One region of the Massilia sp. S19_KUP03_FR1 genome, then DNA from elsewhere that is predicted to be linked to it. Evidence: predicted binding sites of a transcription regulator. Region 1 holds the regulator's gene; the other holds the start of a gene.
What was found. Region 1 encodes sigma-54, which starts transcription at its own class of promoters, with help from an activator protein. Its sites were predicted from a motif close to TGGCANGNAANCTGCTTT; they were not measured.

Region 1 (7,238 bases):
CCCGCCGGCCTGCCGCACTACGTGCTTTCCGGCGCCAGGCTGTCGCACCGGCCCGATACCGATGTCTCTGACATCGACAAGCCGGTGATGCGCAGCATGACTCCCGGCCGTCCGAGCATGACCGTCACGTCCAAAACGGCGCAGGTGCTGCATGAGCAGAACCAGGTCGACATGAAGGGCGACGTGGAAGTGCTGCGCCCCGCCTCTGGCAAGACGCAGGCGCTGCAGATTCACAGTCAGGCGCTGAGCGCCTTGCCGGACGATGAAATCGTCAAGACCGATCAACCGGTCGAGATCCTGCTCGGCACGTCCAGGCTGACGGGCGTCGGCATGCTGGCCAATAATGCAACGCAGAAGCTGCACGTGGTCAGCCAGGGCCAGATCGTGTCGCAGCCGCGGACGCCAAAATAATTCAACGATAAAAACCGACACATGCCCTTTGAACCAGGATTGATTCCCATGAAAAAAATCTTCGCCGCCGCCGTGCTGTCGCTGCTTGCCTTCCATGCCAGCGCCGAAAAGGCCGACTCGCTGAAACAGGCCGTGATCGACTTCGATTCGGCCGACGTCGACGAAGTGACGCAGACCCGCATCCTGACCGGCAACGTGATCCTCACGCGCGGCACGCTGATCATGAAATCGGAAAAGGCCGTGCTGCAGGCGTCGGCCGACGGTTACATGAGCGTCACGCTCACCACCGTGCCGGGCAAGATGGCCACATTCCGCCAGAAGAAGGACGGCGGCCCGGACCTGTGGGTGGAGGGGCAGGCCCAGCGCATCGAATACGACGAGCGCACCGAGATGGCCAAGCTGTTTAACAACGCGACCGTGAAAAACCTGGAAGGCACGCGCCTGTCGAACCAGGTCGATGGCGAATTCATTTCCTACGACAGCCGCAAGGAAGTCGCGCTGGTGCGCAATGACGTCAGTGGCGAGAGCCGTGTCGGCAAAGGCCGCGGCACGCTGATCCTGGCACCCCGTAAAACGGCGGCCGCCGCAGCTGCGGCCCCAGCCCCAGCCCCAGCCCCAGCCCCAGCGGGTAAGAAATAATGGCGGAAATTGACAGCGGCAGCACCCTGATCGTGCGGGGGCTGCAGAAGAGTTATGGCAAACGTTTGGTGGTACGCGACGTGTCGCTGCAGGTCAAATGCGGCGAAGTGGTTGGTTTGCTGGGCCCGAACGGCGCCGGCAAAACCACGTCGTTCTACATGATCGTCGGCCTGGTGCCGTCGGACGCCGGCGCCATCGAAATCAACGGCGTCGACATCTCCAGCCTGCCGATTCACCGGCGCGCCGTCATGGGCTTGTCCTATCTGCCGCAGGAAGCGTCGGTGTTTCGCAAGCTGACCGTCGAAGACAATATCCGCGCCGTGCTCGAACTGCAGACCGTGGACGGCAAGGCGCTGTCGAAGGCCCAGATCAACGATCGCCTCGACACCTTGCTGGCCGACCTGCAGATCGAAAAACTGCGCGAGAACCAGGCCATGTCGCTGTCCGGCGGTGAACGGCGGCGCGTTGAAATTGCGCGCGCGCTGGCCACCAATCCGCGCTTCGTGCTGCTCGACGAACCGTTCGCCGGGGTCGACCCGATTGCCGTGATCGAGATCCAGCGCATTGTGCGCTTCCTGAAAGAGCGTGGCATCGGCGTCTTGATCACCGACCACAACGTGCGCGAAACGCTCGGCATCTGCGACCGCGCCTACATCATCAACCAGGGTGCGGTGCTGGCCTCCGGCCGTCCCGACGATATTATCGCGGACGAGTCGGTGCGGCGCGTGTACCTCGGCGAACACTTCCGGATGTAAGGGATGAAACAATCACTCCAGCTTCGGACCTCGCAGCACCTGGCGCTCACGCCGCAGTTGCAGCAGTCGATCCGGCTGTTGCAGCTTTCGACGCTCGAGCTGCACCAGGAGCTGGAGCAGGCCCTGTCCGACAACCCGCTGTTGGAGCGCCTCGACGACCCGCTCGACCGCTCCGTGCGGCTGCTGGGCGACGGCGCCATCAACGCACCAGGCGCGCAGAGCGAAGCCCCTCCCGCGCCAGGCAGCCAGGATGCGCCGGCGCCTGCTGAAGGCGCGGCCGAAGGTGGCGGAGAAGAGGGCGGCGGCAGCGGCGAAGAAGCGCAGGTCAGCCACGACGGCGACACTGACTGGAGCGACAGCAGCCGCGCCAAGGGCAGCGACGACGAAGAATCGCGCCCCCAGATCGAAGCGTCCGGCACCACGCTGCGCGAGCACCTGATGGAGCAGGCGCGCCTGGCGGTGCTGTCGCAGCGCGACCGCGCGCTGGTCGAAATCCTGGTCGATGGACTGGACGACAATGGCTACCTGGAGGAGTCGCTGGACGACATCCACGCGCGCCTGCCGGAAGAACTTGAGATCGATCTCGATGAACTGAAAACGGCGCTGTCGCTGGTGCAGAGTTTCGATCCCGTCGGCGTGGGTGCACGCGATGCGTCCGAATGCCTGGCGCTGCAGATCCGGCGCATGGCGGGCATCCCGATGGTTACGCGGCGCATGGCGCTGGCCATCGTCGAAAATCACCTGACCTGGTTCGCCCAGCGCGAAACCACCAAGCTGAAAAAAGCACTCGATTGCGACGATGAAGATTTGCGCGAGGCCCAAGTGGTCATCCGCGCCTGCAATCCGCACCCCGGCAACGTGTTTGCGTCGAACGTGTCGGACTTCGTCGTGCCCGACGTGGTGGTCAAGCGGGTCAAGGGCGCGTGGGTGTGCATGCTCAACCAGGACGTGATGCCGCGCCTGCGCGTGAACAGCGCCTATGCCGCCTTGCTCAAGCAGGGCAAGAGCGAAGCCCAGATGGGCGCGCAACTGCAGGAAGCGAAGTGGCTGATCAAGAACATGCGCCAGCGTTTCGACACGATCCTGCGCGTTTCCGAGGCCATCGTGGAGCGCCAAAAGAATTTCTTTTCGCACGGTGCTGTTGCCATGCGGCCACTTGTTCTTCGGGAGATTGCTGATACACTAGGTCTGCACGAGAGCACGATCTCACGTGTCACCACCCAGAAATTCATGCTGACCCCACACGGCATGTTTGAGCTGAAGTACTTTTTTGGCAGCCACGTCGCCACCGATGCGGGAGGAGAAGCATCCTCGACGGCGATCCGGGCATTGATTGTGCAACTCACAGGAGCAGAAGACCCTAAAAATCCACTTTCTGATAGCAAGATCGCGGACATGCTGGGGGAACAGGGGATGGTCATCGCGCGCCGCACGGTCGCGAAATACCGTGAAGCATTAAAGATCCCTCCTGTTACCTTGCGCAAGTCCATGTAAGGCGTTCGACCGGCGCGCATCGCGTACGGCACCGAGCGTGGCATTTCTTCAAAGGAGTTTATGTATGAATCTCACCATCAGTGGACATCATCTTGAAGTAACCCCCGCCATTCGCGAATATGTCCAGGCCAAACTGGAACGCATTCGCCGCCACTTCGATCAAGTGATCGACATCGCCGTGATCCTCACCGTCGACAATCTGACGGAAAAAGACAAACGACAAAAAGCAGAAATCAATCTTCGAATGTCCGGCAAATTGCTGCACGTCGAAAGCCTTTCGCACGACCTGTACGCCGCCGTCGATGCGCTCATCGACCGGCTCGACCGCCAGGTCATGAAATACAAGGAAAAAGTACACGAGCATGACCATCAGGCCATCAAACACCTGACTGAAGGGGGCGTTGCCGTCCCGGTGTAATGCATACCAACTGAACAGGGAAGGCGCCTCATGGGCGCCTTTTTTGCTTTCTGGTAACTTATAAATTATCATCGAAAGAACATGCTCAACAAGAAGGTTGATTCGATGATGATGTGCTTGCTTCGATGCTGCGTGCCGATACTGGCACTCACGTGGCTCACTGCTGCCGCGGCGGCGAGCGATTGGTATCCTTTCAATTGGGCGATCAAGGCGCAGCCGGGTTTCGTGACAGACAGAGTCGCCATCGTCCTGCCGGTCACACTCGACGGTAACGCGTGCAGCATGCAGCTCGACACAGCGGTAGGCACCAGCCGGTTGTATCGCTCGGGCTTGCCAGTGCGTTACGCCGCGAACGCCGGGCAGCTCGTGATCGGCCAGTTCGGCGTCGGTGCCATGCTGGGACGGCGTACCTTCAACCTGATCTACCCCGACGATGCAGCCCACCGGGAAACCGGATGCCGTTTGACCGATGTCGGCCCCCTGGTGGGCACCATCGGCAACGATCTGTTCGCGAACGGTAATCTGACGCTGGACTTGCGCCATGCCCGCTTTCGCTTTATCGAAGGCGCCGCTGCGCTCGTCGCAACGGATGCGAATAGCGTGCCCTTCACGATGACGACCAGTGAGGAAGGGCATGGGCAGGTCCCGCTCATCGAAGTCACGCTCGCTGACCGGCGCCGCGTTTCCCTGATCGTCGACACCGGCAGCGCGCCTGCACAATTGATTGTGTTTCACGAACCTGATTGGCTGGCGCTGGTAGGGCCAGCCGGCGCACGCGATGCGGTGGCGGTAACAACGATGTCGTGGAATCATCCGATGCTCTGTCGCACGGCACCGATCCGCGCTGCGTTCCATATCGGGCCGATTGGGCTAGGTACCGGTACCGGGGCATCGTTCTGCACGATTGACAAGCAGCCGGCATTTGGGGGCTCGAGCCTGTTCGGCACGATCGGCATGGTGCCTTTCCAGGATCAAGCGATCACCTTCGACTATGTCGGGCAGCGTTTCCTGATCACGGCGCCTGATGTGCACCTTTTTTGATTCTGCGCTCAGCCGCAGCCGCTCTTCGGCACGGTTGACATCAGCGTCGCGCCACAGCTCGTGGCGTGGCCCTCGAACGCAACCGGTACGCCGTCGATCAGGACATGCGGATCGCCCTCGGCGATCACACATACTTCATGGCCTTTCATCGGACAAAAGCAGCGGTCGCCCTTGCGCGCCACTGCAACGCCCATCGCGGTCGTATTAGGCGCGGCGGCGACGACCTTGCCGCCATGGCTGGTTGGATCGTTCAATCGAATCACGCGACGCATGGCATGTCCTTTCGTGGTGGGTCACTGCGAAAAACCTTGCGGGTAGCGCGGTGCATCATGGCGCAAGCCCCACCACGGCAAATAGGCATGGTTGCCGCCCCGGGCGCGGAACCAGGGTGCGCCGGGCACGATCGGCCGCACGACGGGCGGCGGCAGCACGACCGTGGCGGTAAGCTCCTCCTGGTCGGTGGTGCCGGCCACCAGCACGTTCTTGCCGAAGTGGTTAGCGTAGGCAATCGCCAGCGCGAGATTCGTGAGGGCCGTGCCTGCCCCCATTTCGCCAAGCAGGGCGGGGGTATTGAAGGTCTGCTTCATGAAGTCGAGTTCGGGGACTTCTTCGGTCATGGTGCGGGCCAGCACGGCAAGGCGGTCGGACGAGTCGCGGTGCAGGTTGGCAGCGTCGTGGATGACGAAGCCGATCGAGGTTTTCTGGATGCCGGCGTTCGCGGCGGCCTTGTCGAGCGCGGCTTTCCAGACTTGCAGGGGGCGTGACTGGCCGTTGTCGCTTGCCTCGAATGCGCTGGCTTTTCTGACGGCGGGGTAGGGCAGCCATGCCAGTGATGCGCGGTCAGTTTTATAGTCTTGGCCGGCCAGGACGAGCAGGACCATGTTCTCGTTGATTTGCGCATCCTTGGGGTGACTAGGGGCGTCCCAGTTCATTACCCAGACCGTTTCGTCAGGGTGCAGTTGCAGATAGTCGAGGCCTGCCGCGAGCGAGGTAAAACCGGCGTTCGGTCCTCCCATCTTGATGCGCACGTCAGGTGGGGTGCTTCGGGTCCAGGAATTCGGGAAGCTTTTGCTTCCGATATCAAAGCTGTCGATGATGCTATCGCGCGTAACGGCAGCAGCATCGACTTGATCAAGCTTCCCGTCAGGAAGAGCATATTCCACGTGGATGCCGGCAAGCTCCCGCCAAGTGGCTTTATCCTTCAATGAATGTGCATTATAGAAATAGTCGGAATCGCTGAAATAGATGTCTCGGAATAAATTGGTTATTTGTTCGATATATTGATAGTGGTAATACTTGAAGCTTGCTTTCCCATTGTTTCCATCCGCTATATAGGATATTGCTTGCAAAGAGCTATATTTTTTTGGGTTCGATATTACTTTGTCGTCATCTTTATTCGGGCCGATCAGCCCCATAGTCCATAGCAATTGCCATTCGGTAGGGTAATCGCGTCGCTGAAGGGGATTCAGCCATTGCAAGCCCACGACCTGAGCCATGTGCAGCTTTCGAACTGGCTGGGGCGTGGTGGAAACAGCGGGCACTGCTTTGGTGGAATTCGCTGCCAGTAGGGTCGTCACCACCAGAGCAATTCCGGCCCCGAGTGCCGGAAGCGCAAAAAGTCGCATGTTCAGTTCCCCATTAGTTAGCCTGCGTGTGCCGTCGGCTTCGCTACGATAGCTCCAATATGCCGTGAGTGAGAAAAGCATAACAAGTACAAGGATGCTGCAGGCCGTGCGCCGCCCCCACGTTCGAATAAAGATGGTCATGGATATTTGCCTCTCATTTTGAAAAAATTTCACGTTTGTTAATGATTTTGGAGGGCATACTGCCTTCGTCCGTTTTGTTGGCCCAATCGATTGCAGATAATTTTCGGAACTGCCCCTTCAAGAAATATTCGGCGAAATCTACACTAGTGATTTCAATATCCATGCCTTTTAAATAACGCCAGTCGGCGATCCTGCGAAGTGTGGCTAGATCTTCTTGTTTTACGCGGCAAACACCAATGGCCACGTCATACGCCAGCGCCTTCTGCGCGTGCATGCCGTTGGTCATGATGGTCGAGTGATCGGTTGCGTGTGTGTCGATGTTGTCGGCCAGCGCGTCCCTGATCTTGTCGTTCCGCCACGCCGTATACTTTGCGCTGGCGCTCGCAGGCGAGTCTTCTTCGGTCACCTTGTCCGTGTTTTTGTAGAGACCCTCGCGCTTCGCATCCATGCGCAACATGGCGTGATGCTCGTAGCGCAGCGCGGCTTCACTGGCAACATCGCCGGCGGCGGCGTCGGTGCCTTTCAACTTCGCTTCTTTGGTCGCGTGATTCGGTACCTTGCGATCGCCTGCATACGGATCGCCGGCTTCCCGCTGGCGCGCCTTGTCGCGCGCTTCTCCGGGGGCGTCCATGCCCTGGTCGAAAGCGCTGCTAGCCTGGCCGAAGCGCATCGCTTGCGGCACGAATGCTTCAGGCAGTTCGGGCGCGGCCAGCG
Region 2 (7,238 bases), on a different contig from region 1:
TGCGCCAGGCGCTGGCCCTGCGCGCCAGTCTGCTGGCGGCAAAAAGTGCCGGCCCCAGTGCCGAACAACTGGAGGCGGCGCGCCTGGAAGCGGAGGAGCCCGGTATTTTGCACGTGCGGCGCGACGCCGACGGCGCTATTCTGCTGTAGCCGTCAACTGCGGTGGGGTAACCGGCAGGTGCACGGTAAAGCGCGTGCCGACGCCGGGTTCGGACGCCACATCGATGCGCCCGCCATGGCGGCTGACGATGCCATACGACAGCGACAGTCCCAGGCCGGTGCCGCTGCCGACCGGTTTGGTGGTAAAAAACGGCTCGAAAATGCGCTTCATGAGTTCGGGCGGGATGCCGCTGCCATTGTCGCCGACCTCGACCCATACCCAGCCGCCGGAGCCGCCGGTCCGTAACGTGATCACGCCATCGCCGGTGAGCGCCTGGGCGGCATTGACCAGCAGGTTCATGAACACCTGGTTGAGCTGGGAGGACAGGCAGGTAATGGGCGGGATATCGCCGTAATGCTTTTCCACCCGGGCCTTGTACTTGATTTCGTTGGCGACGATGTTGAGGGTGCTGTCGAGGCCCACGTGCAGATCGGCCACTTGCCAGACCGCTTCGCCGACGTGCGAAAAATCCTTCAGCGCCTGCACGATGTCCTTGACCCGCTTGAGGCCGTCCATCGATTCGGCCACCAGGTCGACCACGTCGCTTTTCAAAAACGCCAGGTCTACCTGTTCGCGCACCGCCGCGATGTGCGCCGCCAGCGGCGGATACGGCGCCGCCTCGTGTTCGTAGCGGTCGATCACATCGAGCAGCGTTTCGACATAGCTTTTCAGCGATCCCATGTTGGAGTTCACAAAACCGACCGGGTTGTTGATTTCGTGGGCGATGCCCGCCGCCAGCTGGCCGATCGACGCCATCTTTTCCGATTGCAGCAGCTGTTCGTGGGCGCTGCGCAACTCGGCAATCAGCGCTTGTTGCTCGATGCCTTTGACCTTCAGGTCTTCTTCCATATGCTTGCGCAGCGTGATGTCGGTCAGCGAGCCGATCACTTCGAGCGGCACGCCGTTTTCGTCGCGGATCAGGCGCAGCGTATCGTGCATCCACAGGTAGCTGCCGTCGTGGATGCGGAAGCGGTAATCGTAGCTGCGCTGGCCCTGGCTAAAAATCAGCGCCAGGCTGGAAAAAATCTGCGGGGCGTCGTCGGGATGAATATGGTCGAACCAGAAATTCGGATCGGCCAGCATCTGCTCGGGGTGGTAACCGAGCACATGGACGGCATTGTTGCTGACGAAGGTCATCTTGAAATCGCCGCTGGGAACGGTGCAGTAGATGATCGCCGGGGTATTGTCGACGAGGTACTGAAATCGTTGCAGTGGCAAGGCTTCTGCACCCGTATTTGCAGGGGGCTGCGCTGGCTTCGCGCTGGAAAAATCGAACTCTTCGAATTGCATGGCGATCGCCTTTCGAGGTGCTGGTCCGCTTTCAAACTGATTATTTCTTCTAGGAACTATACGTCAATTCACGGTGCATGACTCATCAGGATGGGGCCATGCAAAAAATAATTTTGTCTTCGGCAGTGCGCGGCGGCGCCACCTTCGCCGGCCGACCCGGCCACGTCACTTTCATGGTCAGCAGAGCGCCGTCGGACCGGCGCGGCGACTTGCGCTGACGGCCGATCCCGCATCACACGCCCATCAAAAGCGATTCCAGTTATTGTGGCGGTGCTCGGTCGCTTCTTTCATCAGGTCGCCGGCGTGGCGTTCATTTTTTGCACTGAACTTGTCGCCCAATTGAACGATCATGGCCAGTTCCTGGATAGCGGGCGGGTATTCGTGTTCGGCGGCTTGCTCCAGAAGGTAGCGGGCCCTGACGAGATCTTTTGCCCGGCCTTGCCCTTCCTTGTACATATTGGAAAGCAAGAACATGGCATGCGGATTGCCAAGCTTGCCCGATTCATCCAGCCAATACGCCGCTTGGGCATCGTCGCGAACGACGCCGTCGCCATTTTTATAAAGCATGCCCAGCATGAGCGCTGCCTTGGCATGCTTGCGCGCCGCGGCCATTGCATACCACGCGACGGACGCCTCGGGTGCCGGTGCGACGCCGACTGCGCCAAGTCGCAGCATGTCGCCGAGTTCGAAAGCGGCTTCCGGATCGCCCGCGCGCGCTGATTGCTCGAACAAGCGCAAGGCTGCGCTGCGCTGACTGGGGCCACTTTTGTACAGGATTGCCAATTCGCGCTGCGCTACCGGCATATTCTGCGAAGACCATAAAACCAGCGACCGCCGTGCATTTTCGTCGTTTTGCTGGCGTGCCTTCATTCCTATCGTTTCTATTTCGGCGGAAGTTGGCTTGTCCTGCGACTGGCAGGCCGCCAGGGTGCATAGCATACACAGGGAGGCGAGTAGCGCTGCCAGTGTCATGCCAGGAGAGTGTTTGAGTTGCATGTTTTTAATTTCGCATTCAAAGGGCCGGCGTGCGCCGGCCCAGTCAAACTTACTTGCTCAGATCGACTGTGTATTTGGCAAAGCCGCTCGCATCCAGTCCACCTTCCGCCGTGATGGTGCTGATGCCGCTGCTCCGGGCCAGCGCCAGATGACCCGGCGCCGAGCGCAGGATCACCGGGCCAGCCGTCGCCACCTTGACGAAGCTCCAGCTGCGCGCGCTGCCGTTTGCCGCGAGCGTGACCTTGCCGCTGGTCGTGCCCAGCGCCGTCAGATAGTTGCTCACGATCGTCTGGTTGGCATCGGGCGATTTGATGATGGTTTTGCTGCCGTCGATGCCAGGCACAGCCCCGCCGCCACCGGCCCGGTAATCGTTCGTAGCGACAATGAAGTCATCGCCGTCGGCAACCAGCTTTCCGAGGTAGGTCAGGTTGACAACGCGGCTACCGGCTGGCTTGGTGACGTCGATTTGATATGTCAGAGCATTATTTTCAGCGTAGAACACGTCGTAATTGTAGATCGTGCCGTAGGTCGGCACCAGGTCCTGCTCGCTGACGTTGGCCGGATCGATCTGGCCGAATTGCTTGGCCGACGTTTCCAGCCATGCCTTCAAATCTGAACCTTTGATCTTCACCGCCTGCAGATTGTTGTTGCTATATAAGTAAAGATCGCCGGGATTACGCACTTGCAGGCCGATAGGCGCGGCTGCGCTGGCACCTGGTGCCACGTCGGTAAAGTCGGACGGACCATTGCGGCCAGCCTTGAACGGTGCGCTGCACGAAATCACCGGAATATTCTTGTAACTGGCGATGGTCGCATCGGTGCTGGTGGCGATGAAGTTTTTCACATAGGCCAGTTGCGCCTGGTTGACCAATTCAATCGCGCTGACATCGCCGGCCAGTGCGAAGTAGGCAGACATTTCAAAGTCCGTCGTCACACCCAGCGGCTGCTTGGCGAACGCGATGGTGGCCGCGTGCTCGGTGGCGACAATCGGTGCAATGGCAGCGTCGGCCGCAACATTGGTGGTGCCGTCGGTGTACTTGAAGCCACGCGATTCCACCGTCGTTTTGTCTGATTGCACGACCCATTTGCCACTCTTGTAGGCCAGCATCATCTTGATGATGCCCAGCCGACGGCCCCAACTCTGCGCCATGACAGTCGGCACGCCGTTGACAAAGCCGTTGACCGGGTCGATTTTGGCGCTTGCAGGGAAGGCTGCAAATGAAGGGTCCAATGCCGCCGCCCCGGTCTCTTTGCCTTTAGGGAAAATAAGGTGGGAGTGGCCGATCAGCAACGCATCGATACCGGTGCTGGTCAGGTGATAGCTGCCGTTTTCCATTTTCGGGCTGTAGGTGCTGGTATCCAGACCGCCGTGCGACAGCGCGACGACCAGATCGGCACCCTTGCTGCGCATTTCCGGCACATATTGGTTGGCGGCTTCCTGCACCCCCGACACGGCCACTTTACCCGCCAGATTTTTCTGATCCCACTCAAGAATCTGCGGTGGCACGAAACTCATGATGCCGACGTTCATTTTGACACTTAGCTTGCTGCCATCGGGCGCCGTCGCGGTGAACGTGCGCGCCAGCAGGCTGTAAGGTTGCACGATCGGCTTGCCAGTGGCGACGCTGGTGACATTGGTCAGCACCAGCGGGAACGCCGGCGCGCCGCAGGTCGCGCTCGGTTTGGTCACGCCGGGAATACCGAAGTCGGTATTCGTGATCTGGCTCAGCAGTTGCAAGCCGTAGTTGAATTCATGGTTGCCGAAGCCGCCGCCATCGTACTTCATCGCGTTCATCACTTTGTGCACGGCCATGGTCTCGTTACAGGCAACCGGTTTGGTGACCGATTGCAGGTCGCCGAGCAAGGTTCCCTGGATGACGTCGCCGTCGTCCAGCAAGACATTATTAGGATTTTCTGCGCGCGCGGCGGTGATCAGCGTTGACGTGCGCTCCAGGCCGAGGCTGGTGTCTTCAGCCAGCGAGTAATAGTTGTAGCTCATCACGTTTGCATGGATATCGGTGGTTTCCATGAGCGCCAGCGTCACCGTCGTGCCCTCTGGAATTGCCGGAACAGTTGTGCCCGTTGGAATCGCCGGAACAGGCGTCGAATCGCTGCCGCAACCGGCCAGGCCGGCTGCGATCATCGCAGCCAGCAGTGTCATATTTGTTTTCAACCTTATCTCCAATTTAATAAATTATGGTTGCAACGATAACAAGGCAACATGACACGCACGTGACTCTCGCAGCAGCTGAAACTTGTCGGGTTGCGCCCATCGGCAAAGGGGATTGAGGCTCCCATCTGGGCGACGTTTCCAGATGTGAGCCTCTGTCCGGGCGCTGGGAGATCGTCGTCAGCGATGACGGCAGCGGCGCTGCTGCGGGCACGCGGCTGAACGGGGCGCTGCGCGGCATCGAGAAGATTCAGCTGGGCCGCGACGGCGACCGCCGCGCCGACCTGAACGTCAAATTGACCGGGCCATCCGCGTACATCAAAGTACGGTTCTGTTCCGGTCAATCGGTAAGGGATCGGGCGCAGGCGCCCGGCACCGGGGCCGGCAGTACGCCGGCCCGGGAGGTCAGGAAGGTTTGACGTAGCGGGCAAAGCAGCCCATGCCCAGTAGCGCAATCAAGAACAAGGCGAGGCTGCCTGGCTCCGGCACATCGGCGGGGGCTGGCGCGTTGATCGCAGCAACGCCGGTCACCTTGAACACCGACAGGAAAATATTGTCGTCGCCGCTAGGGTTGATCGTTTGCAGTGCGATGCTGGTATCGCCTGCAGTGATGTACTGTGCAATGTCATAGCGTTCGTGGTCGGCGTCGTACGTCGGCAACAGCGGCGAGTAGGCATCGTCAAAGCCGCCGACCGAAATCAACGCCCCGTTGGCAGTCCCGCCGACACCGTCGTCGTCGTTGCCTGCGACCGTGGTGATGGTGGTGCCGTTGACGGCCACTGTGGAGGCCTGGGAACAGCAGCTGAACCCAACGCCCAGGATCATTTCAGCAGAAAAACCGGCTGCACTCGGGTTGATTGGTGCCGCGAAATTGATCGCAGTGGTATCGCCCGATGGCGTCGAAAAGCCGTCCATGATACCGACGGTGGAAATGCCCAGCAGCGGGTTGGAATACACCACAACCAGGGCTTCGCCATCCTGCGAGTAACTCGTTTCGGTAATGGCGAAATCGTAGACGCCGCCCGCACCGCCGTCGATCAGTGGTTTGATGATACTGGTGACATCGGTACGCCCTGCGGTCAGGGAGTCGCCCGCCGTACCCAACGAAGTGTACGTGACGGCGCTACCAGCAAGCGTGCCGCCGACGCCACTGAGCGTGCTATTGCCGTTTGTGCTGGTATACAAGTAAGCGGACAACACGGTCGATCCAACCGGCACCAGCGCGGAGATCATGCCGCTCTGCGACGTCGAGCCAAAGCCATCTGAGGAGTAGCCGACATTGCCGATATACGTTTGCAGTGTGGCCAGCGATGCCTGGGCTGTGCCCATGCCAAAGCACGCAATGCATGCAGCTGCCATCAGATTCGTCATATTAAATTTCATCATTTTCCCAAGTTGTAAGTGACCGGACATTACGTTAGTTTCCACATGGAAATAGCAATGATCATGCCAGGCGCATAAAGCTCGGAAAACTAATGCATAAAATCAATGACTTGCAAAATTTATTATTAAAGCGATACGCCACCAAATCTCTGGCACTGTAAAAATTCTCGACAGCAACATGTAACAAACGGTGTTTCACATGTAACGTCAATCCGAAAATCGGCCGGTTCGATGGCAGGCTTTGACATGTGTTCTCGATCAGCATGAGGTCGGCCGCAAGCCTGCGACTTCCGGGCCCGGCAGCGGCCGAAACGCCTGTCTAACACGTTGCCGCTGAGGTAGGCGCCGATATTGCGGCCGTAAGCGAGGCGAGCGCCCAAGCCCGGCATCCAGCACGAGGCGGGGTCAAGTCTGGTAAACGATGGTCGTCGGGCTATTTGTCGCGTCAGCAGCCGCTAAGCCGCCTTTTTAAACGAAGGCGCATTCGACGCCGGCGCTGTTGCTTGATCGATACATCAGGATTGAGGAAGCGGGGGCCGGTCTGGCAAAACGACATTTCCGAACTACTTCGATGAAGTTTTGTCGAAACAAAGCTTGAACGCACTGATCGCGTCGCCAACGACGCCGCGCAGCTATCCATAGCCAGCGGCTAACCCCTCCATGGCGTGAGCAGGTGCCCCGACGGTGTTGACTGAAGGTAAGCGATGCATGAACCACAGCCTTGCCGCTTGATTCTGCGTTCCGCGTGCTTGCCCTTTCAATTTGAATGGGAGCAAGCATGGAAGGCGACACTGAATTCTGGACATCACACGTTGAGGCTTTGCGCCGCGACGGCGGCGCGGCGAGCGAGTACCCGCGCCAGCACGGGCTTGCGCTGGCATCGCTGTACTACTGGCGGCGCAAGGTGCAACTGGCCGCCGCGGACAGCGCCGGCGGCGGTGTTGCGGCGCCGGGCAAGTTCGTCGCCTTGCGCGTGCTGGACGTGTCAGCGGACGCGGCAACGTGTCCATGCACGCTGGTGCTGCGCTCCGCCCTGCGCCTGGAGCTGGCGGCACTACCTTCGCCGTGTTGGCTGCTGGCCCTCGAGCAGTCCCACGCGGGAGCGCGCTGATGCACCGGTTACCGATACAGCCCGACAGGTAGCGCTCCCTGGCGTTGCTTCTCCGGAACGTTTTCCTGAAATTTGCCTTTTATCCTGCCGTTGCCGGTTTCAAAACAGATGCCGACCTGCCTGTCGAGC

Region 2: the regulator sigma-54 is predicted to act here: its motif matches at 6,050-6,067, upstream of V6M87_RS14430 (PEP-CTERM sorting domain-containing protein).

What each region holds. Positions count from the first base shown of each region.
Region 1 is NZ_JAQQPS010000014.1:164,366-171,603, forward strand. Features, by position in the region: gene lptC (LPS export ABC transporter periplasmic protein LptC) at 1-411, shown strand, start outside; gene lptA (lipopolysaccharide transport periplasmic protein LptA) at 460-1,050, shown strand; gene lptB (LPS export ABC transporter ATP-binding protein) at 1,050-1,805, shown strand; gene V6M87_RS17025 (RNA polymerase factor sigma-54) at 1,809-3,299, shown strand; gene hpf (ribosome hibernation-promoting factor, HPF/YfiA family) at 3,364-3,717, shown strand; gene V6M87_RS17035 (hypothetical protein) at 3,799-4,758, shown strand; gene V6M87_RS17040 (PAAR domain-containing protein) at 4,767-5,030, opposite strand; gene V6M87_RS17045 (hypothetical protein) at 5,052-6,524, opposite strand; partial or broken gene V6M87_RS17050 (T6SS effector phospholipase Tle3 domain-containing protein) at 6,538-7,238, opposite strand, start outside.
Region 2 is NZ_JAQQPS010000011.1:211,055-218,292, forward strand. Features, by position in the region: gene V6M87_RS14410 (response regulator) at 1-149, shown strand, start outside; gene V6M87_RS14415 (ATP-binding protein) at 136-1,449, opposite strand; gene V6M87_RS14420 (tetratricopeptide repeat protein) at 1,693-2,445, opposite strand; gene V6M87_RS14425 (bifunctional 2',3'-cyclic-nucleotide 2'-phosphodiesterase/3'-nucleotidase) at 2,495-4,606, opposite strand; gene V6M87_RS14430 (PEP-CTERM sorting domain-containing protein) at 5,021-5,986, opposite strand; gene V6M87_RS27260 (DUF3761 domain-containing protein) at 6,467-6,778, opposite strand; gene tnpA (IS66 family insertion sequence element accessory protein TnpA) at 6,777-7,109, shown strand.